DNA from 2 places in the Priestia sp. D3YE.R1 genome. Region 1 is predicted to be linked to the other one. Evidence: riboswitches for the same ligand, from Rfam matches in the RefSeq annotation. Region 1 holds a riboswitch; the other holds the start of a gene.
What was found. A riboswitch is a leader RNA that binds a small molecule or an ion and turns the genes downstream of it on or off. The one in region 1 is predicted to bind FMN.
Positions count from the first base shown of each region.

Region 2: another riboswitch for FMN. It lies ahead of ribE (riboflavin synthase); the one in region 1 lies ahead of ACOZIR_RS02720 (ECF transporter S component).

Region 1 covers NZ_JBLTHW010000001.1:519,949-527,858, forward strand. The annotation lists gene serA (phosphoglycerate dehydrogenase) at 1-797, opposite strand, end outside; FMN riboswitch at 1,097-1,240, shown strand; gene ACOZIR_RS02720 (ECF transporter S component) at 1,395-1,970, shown strand; gene ACOZIR_RS02725 (ferredoxin) at 2,052-2,300, opposite strand; gene ACOZIR_RS02730 (helix-turn-helix domain-containing protein) at 2,558-3,607, shown strand; gene ACOZIR_RS02735 (RecQ family ATP-dependent DNA helicase) at 3,631-5,148, shown strand; gene ACOZIR_RS02740 (CPBP family intramembrane glutamic endopeptidase) at 5,148-5,753, shown strand; gene ACOZIR_RS02745 (DUF2663 family protein) at 5,842-6,297, shown strand; gene ACOZIR_RS02750 (hypothetical protein) at 6,352-6,726, shown strand; gene ACOZIR_RS02755 (metallophosphoesterase) at 6,747-7,514, shown strand; gene ACOZIR_RS02760 (MerR family transcriptional regulator) at 7,622-7,910, shown strand, end outside.
Region 2 covers NZ_JBLTHW010000002.1:706,051-713,960, forward strand. The annotation lists gene ACOZIR_RS15760 (amino acid/polyamine transporter II) at 345-1,379, shown strand; FMN riboswitch at 1,487-1,637, shown strand; gene ribE (riboflavin synthase) at 1,916-2,575, shown strand; gene ACOZIR_RS15770 (bifunctional 3,4-dihydroxy-2-butanone-4-phosphate synthase/GTP cyclohydrolase II) at 2,592-3,785, shown strand; gene ribE (6,7-dimethyl-8-ribityllumazine synthase) at 3,877-4,347, shown strand; gene ACOZIR_RS15780 (hypothetical protein) at 4,786-5,658, shown strand; gene glcT (glucose PTS transporter transcription antiterminator GlcT) at 5,790-6,638, shown strand; gene ptsG (glucose-specific PTS transporter subunit IIBC) at 6,957-7,910, shown strand, end outside.

The sequences.
Region 1 (7,910 bases):
AACAAAGGGTTATCAATCGGCGGTTCAACTTCAAATACGTCAATAGCTGCACCTTGAACATGGCCAATTTCTAAATAATGAACTAAGGCTTTTTCATCAATGATCCCGCCGCGTGCGCAGTTTAATAAAAATACACCCTTCTTTGTTTTGGCTAATGTTTCATGATTGAGCAATCCCTTGGTTTCTTTCGTAAGCGGAGTGTGTACGGTAATTACATCCGCTGCTGCTAGTAATTCATCCAGGGATAATAGTTCTACGCCTAGCTTTTCAGCTCGGGAAGAGGTTAAAAAAGGATCGTAAACGTGAACGCTCATATTGAAGGCTTTTGCGCGTTTCGCAAGCTCTGAGCCAATTCGTCCAAATCCGATAATGCCCAGGTGTTTGCGATTAAGCTCTGTTCCAACAAATGCTGAGCGGTTCCATTCGCGCGCTTTGACTGAAGCATTTCCTTGGGGGATATGCCGAAACAAGCTAGCCATCATAGCAAATGTATGTTCCGCCGTTGAAATGGTATTTCCGTTCGGCGCGTTAATAACGACAACCCCTCGTTTGGTTGAGGCTTCAATATCAATATTATCGACACCTACTCCAGCGCGAGCAACAATTTTTAAATTCGGCATTTTTGCCAGCAAATCCTCTGTAACCGTCGTAGCACTCCGTACTAAAAGCGCATCGTACGTATGCAAATCATTCTCAACTTCTTCAACTTTTTTTCGCGTAAGATTCACATGAGGAGCTTCAAGTAGTGGAGCAAGACCTTCATTGCTAATTGAATCAGCTACTAATACGTTATACATGACGTGAACATCTCCCTTGGATTTTACTATCATCAAATATTTGATAATTTACCATGTTAAAAAAATTCTGTCAATTATATTTTTTAAACTTTACAATTAGTTATCAAATACACAATTGTAAACGTAAAATTGAAACTATAAATATGTCATAATGCTGTTGGTTATGCACTTATTTCCTTATTTTACATATAAAACAGTAATGAAGTTTATAAAAGACATCAATTTAATAGGAATTAAAAAAACTTCTTTATTTACTTTTAATTCGAGATAACATATAATAAATTCATAATTAAATATTGGTCTATCTTCGGGGCAGGGTGAAATTCCCGACCGGCGGTAAAAAAACAAATTGTTTTGAGCCCGCGAGCTTATATGTAATACATACGAGCAGATTTGGTGAAATTCCAAAGCCGACAGTACAGTCTGGATGGGAGAAGGTGGAGGTTCAGCGTTCAAAACCTAATGTGATGAACGTTTATTAAATATGCCTGCCATGTCTCCTCTCAACGAATCATTTGTTGGGAGGTTTTTGCGTGGGGATATGAAGTTGAACCTTTCTTCTTTGAAGAGCGGATCACAAAGAAGGAGAGAGGCAAGATGCAACAAAGTAAGAAAACTCAAAAGCTGGTTATACTAGGAATGTTAAGCAGTATTGCTTACATTTTAATGATGATTAATTTTCCGATTCCTGGATTACCTCCGTTTTTAACAATTGATTTTAGCGAAATTCCTGCACTCGTAGCAGCACTTGTATTTGGACCTATGGCTGCTGTTATAGTAGAAGGAATAAAAAATTTATTGAATTATTTAATTCAAGGAAGTGCCACAGGGGTTCCGGTTGGTCAAGTGGCGAACTTTGTAGCTGGTTTACTGTTCGTTCTTCCTGTATCATACATGTTCCGCCGATTTAAAACGGCTAAAGGCGTAACGATAGGTTTGGTTACGGGTACGGTTGTAATGACGGTACTCATGGCTGTCTTAAATTATTATGTCTTTTTACCGGCGTACACAATCTTCTTACAATCGCCAGAAATGTCTAGTGAACAAGCACGTCAATATATCGTTGCAGGTATTTTGCCGTTTAACTTAATAAAAGGAGCAGCAACAGGGGTTATTTTTGTCTTATTGTTTTCAAAAATGAAGCAATGGATCACGCGCCGCGTTGCTGTTTAATTCAATCGCTCTCCCGGGGAGAGCGATTTTTATATATAAACAAACCTGCAGTATGTACTATACTACAGGTTTGTTCAATACTTATTCGAATTTATTAGCATCGCCTTCGAATTTTTCATCCGCTACGCGAATTGAATCCGTAGGGCAGCCTTCCATTGCATCCATCATATCATCTTCTAGATCTTCTGGAATTTCTACTACACCTTGGTTATCATCTAATGTTACGAATGCAATACCTTCATCATCATAATCATAAATGTCTGGTGCTGCTGCTCCGCAAGCGCCGCATGCGATGCAAGTATCTTTATCAACAATTGTATATTTTGGCATAACAAGACCTCCTGTAAAGTGTTCGAAAATTTCTCATTATATAATCTCTTCGCGAATCAAGAGTGAAATTTCTCCTTATTCATTGTAAAATGATTTATAAAACTTTTCAATAGAAAAGTCACTGAGAATGCTTATCAAATCAAGGTTTCTTCACTTATCCAAACGTTTTGATACATAAAGGAAAGAGCTAAAAAGCCTTTATCTCACATGCTGTTGGTCACTTTTGGTACAATGAATGAGAAAGGAAGTTGACACCTTTGAATTATATTCAAGTTAGCATTTTATTTTGTATAAAACAGTTAAAAGGTGAACGAACCGCCTATGGTATTTATCATTTATTAACAGGTAAAAAGTCAGCTCAAACGATTCAAGACGGAAAAATTTTTGGAATCTCTTTTCTTTTTCAGTCATTTCTTTACTTAGATAAACGGTCTTTTGAAACCTGCGTTGCATATTTAAAAGAACAGCAGTATATTGAAGAAACTGAAAATCAAAAGTATGTGATGACAGATAAGGGACGAGCACGCCTTGAAGATGAACTGACGGATCGGCCCTTTCATCCGGCTTTAGACGGATGGAAATTCGCAAGCAGTACTCAATTATTTTTAGCAAGAATCACTTTGTTCATTCAGACCTTATCAAACCTACAGTATTTTCAAAAAGGGTTTTTACCCATTTCAAAAAACCCTGAGGTCATTCAATGGGTCAAAACGTATATTATGTCTCAAAAGCAAACGCGTCAAGAGTTGGCTGCCGAGCTATTCAAAGAGCTCCGAACGTGCTTGAAAGGTTGTACGGAACGGGATGCGTCTCTTTTTGTTTTGCAACTGACTGGATACCAAAGAGTAGGCTTTACAAAAAATCAGTTAGCATATCAATATGAACTCGATGAACATTATGTTCATATTCAACTTTTAGGAGTTATTCATCATATCATTGAAAAAGTGAGTAAAAATAATGAAAGCTTTCATGTACTTTCTTCTTTTTTACATGATTTATATTTAGAATTACCTTTGACGAGCTCGACGTTAAAAACGTATAGCTGGCTTCAAAAAGGAAAGGCACTTGAAGAAATTGCTTATATAAGGCGTTTAAAAGAAAGTACAATTGAAGATCATATTGCAGAATTAGCTCTGTTTGTTCCGACTTTTTCAATCGATGCATACGTATCGCCTAAGCAGCAGGAAGAAATTATCTCGGCTTTTGAAGGTTTGCGTACAAATAAATTAAAGATGATAAAGGAAGAAGTAAAAGACGACGTTACCTATTTTCAGATTCGTCTCGTATTAGCAAAACATTTTACCTGATACTAAAAAAAGTGGTGTTTGATGTGAAGATAGAACAACTTCTACAGAAACAATTTGGCTATAGCCAATTTCGGCTAGGACAAAAAGAGATTATTCAAGATATTTTAACAGGTCATAATGTGTTAGCGGTTCTTCCTACAGGAACAGGAAAATCATTGTGCTATCAGCTCCCAGCTTATTTGTTGAACCGACCGGTGCTGATTGTATCTCCTTTAATTTCACTGATGGAAGATCAAGTTCAACAACTAAAGGCAAGCGGAGAAAAGCGAGTTATTGCCTTAAATAGTTTCCTACAACAAGAAGAAAAACGACGGGCGCTAAAAGATTTAGCTTTTTATCGTTTTATTTATGCATCTCCTGAAATTTTGCAAAATGCTGTTGTAGTAGAAGCATTAAAGCAGGCAAAGGTAGGCCTTTTCGTTGTGGACGAGGCGCACTGTATTTCTCAGTGGGGACATGATTTCCGTTTGGATTATCTTCAGTTAGGAGATATATGGAAGGAACTTGGCAGTCCGCTATGTCTGGCATTAACGGGAACTGCGACTAAGGAAGTAGTGGAAGATATTAAGCGCTACTTATCGCTGCCTGTGGTCAACGAGCACATCTATTCCATGAATCGAAGTAATATTGCGATGAAAGTTGATTTTGTTGCAAGTATTGAAGAGAAAAAAGAGAAGTTGCTGATGTACGTTAGTGAACTGCAAAGTCCGGGAATTATCTATTGTTCCAGCCGATCTTGGACAGAAGCATTAACACAGCTTCTAAAGGAAAATGGGATACAGCGAGTGCAGTATTACCACGGGGGAATGGAACCGAATGAAAGAATGCTTGTTCAACAGCAATTTTTAGAAAATCAGCTTGATATCATTTGCTGCACAAGTGCATTTGGAATGGGGGTTAACAAATCGAATGTTCGCTTTGTTATTCATTTTCATGCACCTACGCAGCTAGAAGCATACGTACAGGAAATTGGAAGAAGTGGACGCGATCAGCAAAACAGTATTGCGATTTTGCTTTATGCTGAAGGAGACGATGATTTTGCTCATTCTTTACTTGAAATTGAGCTTCCTTCTTCAGATACCATCTTATACTGCTTGTCGTATTTACGAAACCATGATCAGGCCATTCCTTTAAAACAAGTAGAGTCTCATTTTCTTTATACGGTGGGTATTCAAGAAACACATTGGCGATTTATTCGTTATTATTTGCACAGAGAAAATGTAGTAAAAAATGAACATGTTGAACCCTGGAAAATTCCTGAATCGCTGCATGAAACGATTGTTGCAGCTGTAAATAAACGTCTTCGGAACAAACATGACAAGTACCGTGCCATGAAGGGGTTTGTTGAGGCAAAAGAATGCCGTCGGCAGGTGCTCCTTGGCTATTTCAATGAGCTGGGAAAATCAGAGCTTCAGAATTGTTGCGATTGCTGCGGATTGGATTTAGAAGCCTATAAAAAAACAAATGGTGAGCAAGAGCAATGGACATTTCAAGGCTGGGAATTAGAATTAGCTCGTTTGCTTCGTCAAGGAGAGATATAATGGCAAAATCACAGCAAGAGCTTATTTCATCTATGACGGATGCAGAGCTGGTTAAAAATTTATATGTAACGCAGCTGCTCATCTGCTTTATTGCTTTAGGCATCGGTTTTTTTACATTTGATTCGTGGCATTCCTTTTTACAGTTTTTTGAGCTGGATTGGGCTTCTATTTTATTGTACGGGGGAGGCACAGCTCTCTTGGTGGTAGGAGGAGATATGCTTCTAATGAAATATGTACCTGAACATTTATATGACGACGGAGGGATCAATGAACGTTTATTTGCTAATCGTTCTGTTCCTCATCTAGCCTTTATTTGCCTAATCGTTGCATGTTCAGAAGAAATATTATTTCGAGGGGTTATACAAGTTCAGTTTGGCCTTTTTTGGGCGAGTATCGTATTTGCACTCGTTCACATTCGATATTTAAAAAAGTGGTTTCTTTTTATTTCGGTTGTGGTTTTAAGCTTTTTAATAGGGCTACTGTTTTGGTGGACTGAAAATTTGTATGTCACGATTTTCACTCATTTTCTCATTGATTTTTTATTAGGCCTGCAGATACGAAAGTCAAAAGGGAAATCTGTACAGCCAGAAGAACTAATGCAGTAAAGGTTAAGGAAACAGCCATTATTTTCAGTGTTATCCACATAATCTTTTATATTCACTCATATGTTGTACTAGCATACGAGGGGGTGGAATGTTGGGGAACAAGTTGATAGACTTTGAAAGCGATGAAACACTTCAATATATATTAGCGAGCGTTATCAAAAGAAAAGAGACGGTTAATAAGCTGAAAGCTAAAGAGAAAAAATGGAAGCTCTTGTTTTTAGCCAGTGTAACGGCTGTCATTAGCTACTTTTTTTTCATATTTCAAAGCGGTTTTTTTACAACGTTTAGCGAATTTTTCTCATTTTTGTTAGGCAACATAGGGCATTTGATGTTTCTATTGCTTACCGTCTCCCTTTACTTTTATACTGTACAGCTGCAGAAAAAAAGCGAGAAAGCAGAAAAGACTTTTCAAGATTTGCGCTGTGAGATTATTAAAAGAAGCAAAGAGCTATGGGCGACGCCTGAAACATGGGAGCACCGAAAAGAAACGTTCCGCTGGATGCAGTCCACCTATGGAATTAATTTATATCATGAAAACAAATAGAATCGCATGAAAAAGCCTCTTTTTACATAGAAGTTTAGTGAAGGGGGTTTTTTTGTGAGAGATTGGTTTAACTTGCTGGCTGCGTGGTTATGCAGTTATTATATCAGCAGTTTAACGGCTGCAGGCTCAAAAGCCTCGTTAACCTATTTACTTATTCAAATGATTTTACATCCGTTAGATGTGTTTGGTATTATAATCTTATTTTTCACGGCTCTTTTTTGTCTGTCGGCGGCAGTTCGTAAAGTGTTTCTGCAAAGTCGGTTGTTTCTAAAAGGCTATAAAGTAAAATGGCATGAATATCTTGTTTCATGTTTATGTGTGATAGGGATTTTATCGTTAAGTACAATTGCGCTTTATCAAGTAGTAGGTTTGTTAACAATTGCGACAATTTATGCCCTTTCTTCTTTAACAGAAACACACCGTGTATAAAATGAAAAGAAGGAGAACAGATGGTTATTTTTTTAATTATTTTAGCGTTAGGCATAGGCCTGCTGATTTTTATGTTTTCAGAAGCCCATCGTACATATGTAGAAGAAAGAACGATTCATTTATCAACATTTCCCGAAAATCAGCAGTCTTTACACCTGTTTTTTATATCGGATATCCATAAGCGAACAGTTTCTTCGAAGCTGTTGGGAAAAATACCTGGTGAAGTAGATTTTGTGATCATAGGCGGTGACTTACTAGAAGAAGGAGTACCTTTATTGCGTGCTCGTCAAAATATTCAAAAGCTTAAAACGCTTGGACCGGTCTATTTTGTATGGGGAAATAATGATTACGAAGTAAGTCAAATGCAATTGAAGCAGATGCTTAAGGATGAAGGAGTCATTGCCCTTAAAAACGAGCATGTCATTGCAGTTTCTAAACATGGTACTACATGCAATTTTGCGGGAGTAGATGACTTATCAGAAGGTGAAATGAATCTAAAGAGAGCTGTTTCTTCCATTGAACCTGAACAGCTTACCATTCTTCTAAGCCACAATCCTGATGTTATCTATTATGTAGATGAAGAATCAAAAGTAGATTTAATTTTGAGCGGACATACACACGGAGGACAGATACGCTTATTTAATTTTGGTATGTATGAATTAGGAGGACTGAAAGAGAAAAGACAGATTCCTCTTTTTGTTAGTAACGGATATGGTACAACCTCCCTGCCTCTCCGTTTACAAGCTAGAGCACAAACGCATTATATCACTTTAAAAAGGAAAGAATAGCCTTGAACAAACTCTTTACATAGCATATACAAATTTTACACACAGGATAACTTATCCTATAATTCAATTAATAGAAACAGTTCACGAAGAGTAGTTGGAGGTTACGTATGGCTCACGAAGGGAAGTATAATATTAAAGCCATCTCAAATATGGTCGGGATCCAGCCGGGAACTTTGCGTGCATGGGAACGACGTTATCAAATTTTAAATCCTGTCCGCAATGAATCGGGGCATCGGTTATATACAGAGGAAGATTTGCGGAAATTAAAATGGCTCACGGAAAAAGTGAGCGGAGGTTTTACCATTAGTCAAGCGGTTTCGTTATTAGAAACGGAAAGTAGTACAGTAGGAACGTTTGAAGAAGAAGGAGAAGTAGATTCCCCTCAAAAAATTAGGG
Region 2 (7,910 bases), on a different contig from region 1:
TCAATTGTATATAATTGAAACATATTTTTTTAAATAGAAAGAATACTTATTTAATAATTTATCTGATTTTTAGAAATTATACAACAGTAAATTGTGAATTTCCAGCAAATATTGAGGAAAATTTAAAAGCTAAAGGGAAAATATCCGTATATTTTGTTTGAAAATGACTGTTATGTTAGGGGTTAAGGAGTTTTTTGTGAGAAATACAAAAAGAAAATGAAAAATAAAAAATAAACGAAAAGGCACCAGCGCTGGGAGATGCGTCGATTTATACGTAAAAAGGCTCGTCTTTTTTTTATCGCTTCTACATATAGTGAACTATGAAGGGTAGAAGGGTGATGGGCATGAAAAGGTGGAAACTCACGCTGCAGGTTGCTGCTACGTATGTAGGCACCGTTGTAGGAGCCGGTTTTGCAACAGGCAAGGAAATCGTTCAATTTTTTACACAGTACGGGGAACTTGGAATGGTTGGAATTTTGGTCAGCGGCTTGTTTTTTATTTGGCTAGGTTCGAAAATGATGCTGCTTTCGCACGCAATTGGGGCTTCTTCTTATCAGCAGCTTAATACATATTTATTTGGTGATGTGCTTGGAAAAGTTGTAAACGGTGTAATGATTGTCATTTTATTTGGAGTAACTTCAGTCATGCTAGCGAGTACGGGGGCAATAGGAAAAGAACAGTTCGGGCTGTGGCCTCCTGTTGGGATGATTTTTACAATTGTTTTAACTTATATATTTATCGCAAGGGGAATTAACGGTATTTTAATGGTTAATTCTCTTGTTGTCCCGATGATGCTTTCATTTGCTTTTATCATTTTTGTGCCAAATATCAGCTATTTCTCACTGATTCAAACGAAGCCGGATTTAACGCTCGTCACACAGTGGAAGTGGGCGGTTAGTCCCTTTTTATACATTTCCCTAAATCTAGCTTTGGCTCAGGCCGTTTTGGTTCCATTAGGAAGTTCCGTGAAAGATAGGAGCGTGATTAAAAAAGGGGCCGTAATAGGAGGATGCGTACTTACGTTTATGCTTGTTTCTACTCATCTTGCCCTTTCCAATTTGCCTTATTCATTTCAACTTGATATTCCGATGAGTGCCGTTGTTAAAAATATCTCAGCGTGGGTGAATGTTTTATTTACGGTAGTTGTGTTAGGCGAGATTTTTACTACATTGATTGGAAATGTATTTGGAATCGCTAAGCAGCTTCAGTCATTTCTTCCCTTGAATGATAAACAAGCTTTTGCGTTTATTATCTTGGCTTGCTTTATTATTGGACAATTCGGATATGCCCAGCTTCTTGGGCTTCTGTATCCAATATTTGGCTATATTGGACTAGCTTTTGTATGGATGCTATGTATTAAAAAAGAAAAAATAAGCTAAAAGCTGGATTTTAAAGAACAGATGTGAAAAAACGAAGTTAAATGATGTGACAAGTCGATTTTACTTTGCTATAATGTAAAACAAATAAGACTATAGCAGTCGAATATATTATCCTTCGGGGTCGGGTGTAAGTCCCAACCGGCGGTGATGAAGCGTATGCTTTTAAGCCCGTGACCCGTTTTCATACGATGTATGTTAGCGGTGGATCTAGTTAAAATCTAGAGCCGACAGTAAAAGTCTGGATGGGAGAAGGATCAGGAAGCACAGTTGTTTTTTTGTGTTGTATTAATAAGGGACAGGTTTGCCTTTTTTAAAGCTACCCTTGTTTTCATACACAAAACATAACTGTTTATTTCGTATACAATTAGCGGAATTTTGCATAGATAAAACTGATTCAGCTCAGCCGACCCCTTGGACATTTGTTCAAGGGGCTTTTTTATTTTCAGTGGTTGGGGGAAAGATAAATATGAAAAAAAAGCAGCTGCTATTTCAAAACGGCATAAGAAGTTGGAATAGCGCCAAAGCAGGTGAAGAAAATGTTCACAGGTATTATTGAAGAAATTGGGAAGATAAAACGTATTCAAAAGGCTACAGAAGCAATCGTTCTTACGATTGATGCGAAGACCGTGTTAGAAGATGTGAACTTAGGGGACAGTATTTCAGTTAACGGCGTTTGTTTAACCGTAACGGCTTACTCTCAAAATGAATTTACGGTCGACGTCATGCCGGAGACGATTAAAGCAAGTACCCTTCAGCTTCTAACTGTTGGATCACGTGTTAACTTAGAACGGGCGATGGCTGCAAATGGCCGGTTTGGGGGGCATTTCGTTAGCGGACACGTTGATGGAATTGGAACCATTGTAAGCAAAACACGTAAAGGAAATGCCTTTTATTACGAAATTCAAGTTGACCCTAAACTTCGTGAATTTATGATGTTAAAAGGATCTGTTTCTGTAGACGGAACAAGTCTTACTATTTTTGATGTCAGCAACCAATCATTTACTATTTCTCTTATTCCTCATACGGTGCTTCACACGGTAGTAGGAGACAAACAGCGAGGAGACAAGGTGAATATTGAATGCGATATGCTAGCTAAATATATGCATCAGATGATGACGAATAAGTCAACTCCCGGCGCCTCGAATCGTTCAGGTAATATGAAAGATTTATTGCAACAGCATGGTTTTACAAATTAACAGTGAGGTGAAAGAGATGTTTCATAAAGTAGAAGAAGCCATTGAAGAGTTAAAAAAGGGAAAAGTGGTTATTGTATGCGATGATGAAGATCGAGAAAACGAAGGAGATTTTATTGCATTAGCCGAAAAAACGACGCCTGAGGTTATTAACTTTATGGCTACTCATGGAAGAGGATTAATTTGTACACCTGTTAATGAAGAAATTGCGCATAAATTGAATCTTCACCCGATGGTAGCGAACAACACGGATGTACATGGAACAGCATTTACAGTAAGTATTGATCATATTTCAAGTACAACAGGTATCAGTGCATACGAACGCTCTGCTACCGTTATGGCTCTTGTAAATGAAGCAACGGTAGCAAGTGATTTTCAACGCCCAGGACATATTTTCCCATTGATTGCAAAAGACGGGGGCGTTCTGCAGCGTGCGGGTCATACAGAGGCTGCTGTTGATTTAGCAGTGTTAGCAGGAGGGAAACCTGCGGGTGTTATTTGTGAAATCATGAATGAAGATGGAACAATGGCACGCGTACCGGATTTAACAAAGATTGCAGAGCAATTTGATTTAAAAATGATCACAATAAAAGATTTGATTGCCTACCGCCGCAAACATGACCAGCTGATTAGCCGTGAAATAGAAGTGAGCTTACCTACGGCATTTGGTGATTTTAAGGCTGTAGGATATACAAATAAACTTGATAATAAAGAACATGTGGCTCTTATCAAAGGTGATATTGATCATAATAGCCCCGTTCTCGTTCGCGTTCACTCCGAGTGTTTGACTGGAGATGTGTTTGGCTCTGAGCGCTGTGACTGCGGTCCTCAGCTTCACGCGGCTCTTACGCAAATTGAAGAAGAAGGACGCGGCATTCTGCTGTATATGCGTCAAGAGGGCAGAGGCATTGGCTTGTTAAATAAGCTAAGAGCTTATAAGCTGCAGGAAGAAGGATACGATACCGTAGAAGCGAATGAAAAGCTCGGGTTTGCTGCGGATTTACGAGAGTATGGAATCGGTGCTCAAATCTTAAAAGACCTTGGAGTCAAACAAATGAAGCTTTTAACGAACAATCCTCGTAAAATTACTGGGCTAAAAGGCTACGATCTTGAAGTGGTAGAGCGAGTGCCTCTTCAAATGCCGGCAGTGGATGCCAATAAAAAATACTTAGATACAAAAGCTAAAAAACTAGGTCATTTATTACATTTATAAGTTTACACTTTTTTTCTTTATAACAAATGAAGCTAATTCATGAAAAGAAATGTAAATAACTATATATTACTACTAGCAGGAGGAACAAGAGATGAATCATTTATATGAAGGAAATTTAGTAGGCACAGGATTAAAAATCGGAATCGTGGTAGGGCGTTTTAATGAATTTATTACAGGCCGTTTACTTAGTGGAGCAGAAGATGCGCTCAAACGTCACGGTGTAGCTGATGAAGATGTAGACGTGGCTTGGGTGCCGGGCGCTTATGAAATTCCATTAATCGCTAAAAAATTAGCTGAATCTAAAAAATATGATGCGGTTATTACGCTAGGAACGGTTATTCGAGGAGCTACTCCACACTTCGATTTTGTATGTAATGAAGTGGCAAAAGGCGTTGCATCTCAAAGCTTACAAACAGGCGTGCCAATTATCTTTGGTGTATTAACAACTGAAACAATTGAGCAAGCAATTGAACGTGCAGGAACAAAAGCAGGAAATAAAGGATGGGAAGCTGCAGCATCAGCTATCGAAATGGCTAACCTTTCAAAAATGATTGAAGGATAATAGATACCATTCCATTTTTTGTGAGTTGAAGAGTTAAAAGAGGCTAAAACAAAAGTATGTTAGTTGGAAGATCCGAACGATGAATCGTTCGGATTTTTTCATTAGTAGGGTGAACGTAGGTTTCATGTATATAGTGGCTTCTAACTGTAGATTAAAGGGTAAGGCAAAGACTCCTGAGGGAAAAGCGGAAGAAGTGTGACCTCGCAGAAGCGTAAGCGACGAGGAGGCTCGGCGTCCGCCTGCGGAAAGCGAAGACTTGCGCAGAAATCAACTGCAGTGCAGCAAGCGATCCATACTATCTCATGTCTCCCGTTTGTTCGTCTTTAGATTGGATTGATGTAGTATGTCTCAATCTCTTTTGAATAGAAGTTAGCCATGTATAATTTGGCTAAAACGTCTTACTCTAAGTAATAATTAGGTCGTAAAAGGGAGACGTCTATGCCTCATTATACTGCTTTTTTTGCATTGATTATTATTAGCACAGCCGTTTTGCTTGCAGTATTCATACGTAAAAAGGATAAAAAGCTAGTCGTTTTGCTTTTTTTTATCATTGGAATGGCTTATGTACTAGAGTATGTTGTATTTGTGCTGTTTGAAAGTTACGAGTACGATCCTGATTTTATGACCAATGAATATTTTGATAATTTGTTTGGGTCCTTAACTTCTCAAACGTTTGCTTTTCCAATCATGGCTACGGTGGTAGCTGCTTATCAATTAAAATTTCGCTATATTTTAATCATTTCAGCTATGTTTATGGGGATTGAAGAATTATTTTTACACTGGGATATTTATACACATCACTGGTGGAAAACAATTTATACAGGCGTTTTAATGACCATCGGCTTTAGTATTTCAAAGATTTGGTATGTATGGCTAACAGAACGTTACATGACATTTGTGCATTACGCTACATTTTTTCTCGGAATGCTCGCCATTACTTCTACTATTATGTTTATGCTGTTAGCATATTTTCATAATAATTGGTTTTATACGGGATGGTTTGCATCGGCTACTCATGATTCCGTAAACGCAACAATGATTTATGTTTGTATAGTTACAATTCTCCTTGTTTGGAGTGTAGTCAACGAATTTTTTATTGGAGCTGGAATGATTATAGCAGGGCTGCGTATAGTAGATATTTTGCTGATTCACTATGGGGTTTTGCTGGTATCTATTACCACTTCACTTGTTTTTTTTACGCTTTTACAAGCGGGTATATTCATTCTGAGCGTTATGCTTCAACATTTTATTATGAAAAATTGTTATGGCACGAGTAAAAAAGACATTGCGTTTCCAGCGAAGAACTACTAAGATAATACGTAACTCAAATAGTTTAGTTCAATAATGTTTGAAACAAAGAAAAATGAATTGACGGTTATGCGTATTATTTGTAAGATAGGAAAGCAAATAATAGAAAGCCGAAACAGGGGAGTGAAGGATTCGTGAAAGAGTCCTTTTTTGTAGAAAAGGTACTTAATAATAACGTATTAATTGCTAAACACCTTACCTATGATGAAGTTGTGCTAATTGGGAAAGGAATAGGGTTCAATAAGAAAAAAGGCGATGAAATCGATGCAAAAGCCGTGGAGAAAATGTTTTTGTTAAAGAGTGAAGAAGAGCAAGAACAGTACAAGCAGCTTTTAGCTCAGGTGGATGAAGATGTAATTGAAATGATGAATGATATTGTAACGCACATTCAAAAACGCGTTAATATTCCTTTGAATGAGCATATACACATTTCATTGACGGATCATATTGCGTTTGCGATAAAACGTTTTCAGCAGGGAATGGGACTTAAAAATCCATTTTTACTTGAAACAAAAGCTTTATATCCAGAGGAATATACGATCGCATCTGAAGTAGTAGAAATTATTAGTCGCAAAATAGGCGTTCAGCTTCCGGTAGGAGAGATTGGATTTATTGCGCTTCATATCCATAGTGCGCTGACTGAAAAAAACCTGCTGGAAGTGAATCAAGACTCGCAGCTTATTCAAACAATTATTAATGTGATTGAAGAATCGCTTCATCTGCAGGTAGATAAAGAATCTGTGCACTATATGAGATTGATTCGTCATTTGCATTTTGCTATTGATCGAGTAAAAACAGGAGAAAAAATAGAAGAGCCAAAAAAAATCGCTTTGCTATTGAAAGAAGAATATCCCCTGTGTTACAATGTGTCTTGGAAAGTGATAAAAGTAATGCAGCAAGCGTTACATTTACCTGTGTATGAAGCAGAAGCAGTTTACTTAACGATGCATCTGCAGCGACTTATAACAAAAACGGATTTATAAAATCATTTCAATACGTGTTACTGATACGATCAGGCATGAGTGAGAAATGAAGCGATGTGTAATTGGATGAGTGTATCCATTTATCGTTTCTTTTTCCTCATGCCTTTTTTTGTTATAAGAAAGCGCAATCATTGAAAGCTTCGCCTCAGGACACCAGGAGATGTAATGAGTTTTCTAGTTAAAGAAAGCGTTTTATGAAAGCGCGTTAATGATTCACGTATCAAATAAATAGCTTGTTGCACACTAAATATATAAAAGGAGGTAAGCGCCGTGTTTAAAAAACTTTTTGGAGTATTACAAAAAGTCGGAAAAGCGCTTATGTTACCGGTTGCGATTTTACCGGCAGCAGGGATTTTACTTGGAGTAGGGACAGCGCTTCAAAACCCTACATTGTTGGATGCAGTACCGGCACTTGGTGCAGACTGGGTTCAATTGGTTTCAAATGTTTTGTCGCAAGCGGGTCAAATTGTATTTGACAACTTATCGCTATTGTTTGCCGTTGGTGTTGCCGTTGGTTTAGCCGGTGGTGACGGTGTAGCAGGTATTGCTGCAATCGTAGGCTACTTAATTATGAACAAAACGATGAGCACAATCTTAGTTGCTACAGGACAACTAGATCCTGACAAAATGGGTGCCAATCCAGCTTACACTAGCATCTTAGGAATTCCTACGTTAGCTACAGGTGTATTTGGGGGTATCATAGTAGGTATTTTAGCTTCATCCATGTATAATCGTTATTTCAATATTGAATTACCATCTTATTTAGGGTTCTTTGCAGGAAAACGATTTGTACCAATCATTACTGGGGTATTTTCAATTATTTTAGGTGTTATTATGATTTTCATTTGGCCGCCAATTCAAAGTGGATTAAATGCTTTCTCTACTAACATGATTGATGCAAACCCAACTTTATCAGCGTTTGTATTTGGATTGATTGAACGTTCATTAATTCCATTTGGACTTCATCACATCTTCTACTCTCCGTTCTGGTTTGAGTTTGGTGATTACGTTAATAAAGCAGGTCAGCATATTCACGGTGACCAAAAGATTTTCTTTGCTCAATTAGCAGATGGCGTGCCTTTAACAGCAGGAACATTCCAAGTTGGTAAATTCCCGTTCATGATGTTCGGATTGCCAGCAGCCGCTCTTGCGATTTATCATGAAGCTCGTCCTGAAAACAAAAAATATGTGGCTGGTATCATGGGTTCAGCTGCTTTAACATCTTTCTTAACGGGTATTACAGAGCCGCTTGAGTTCTCATTCTTATTCGTA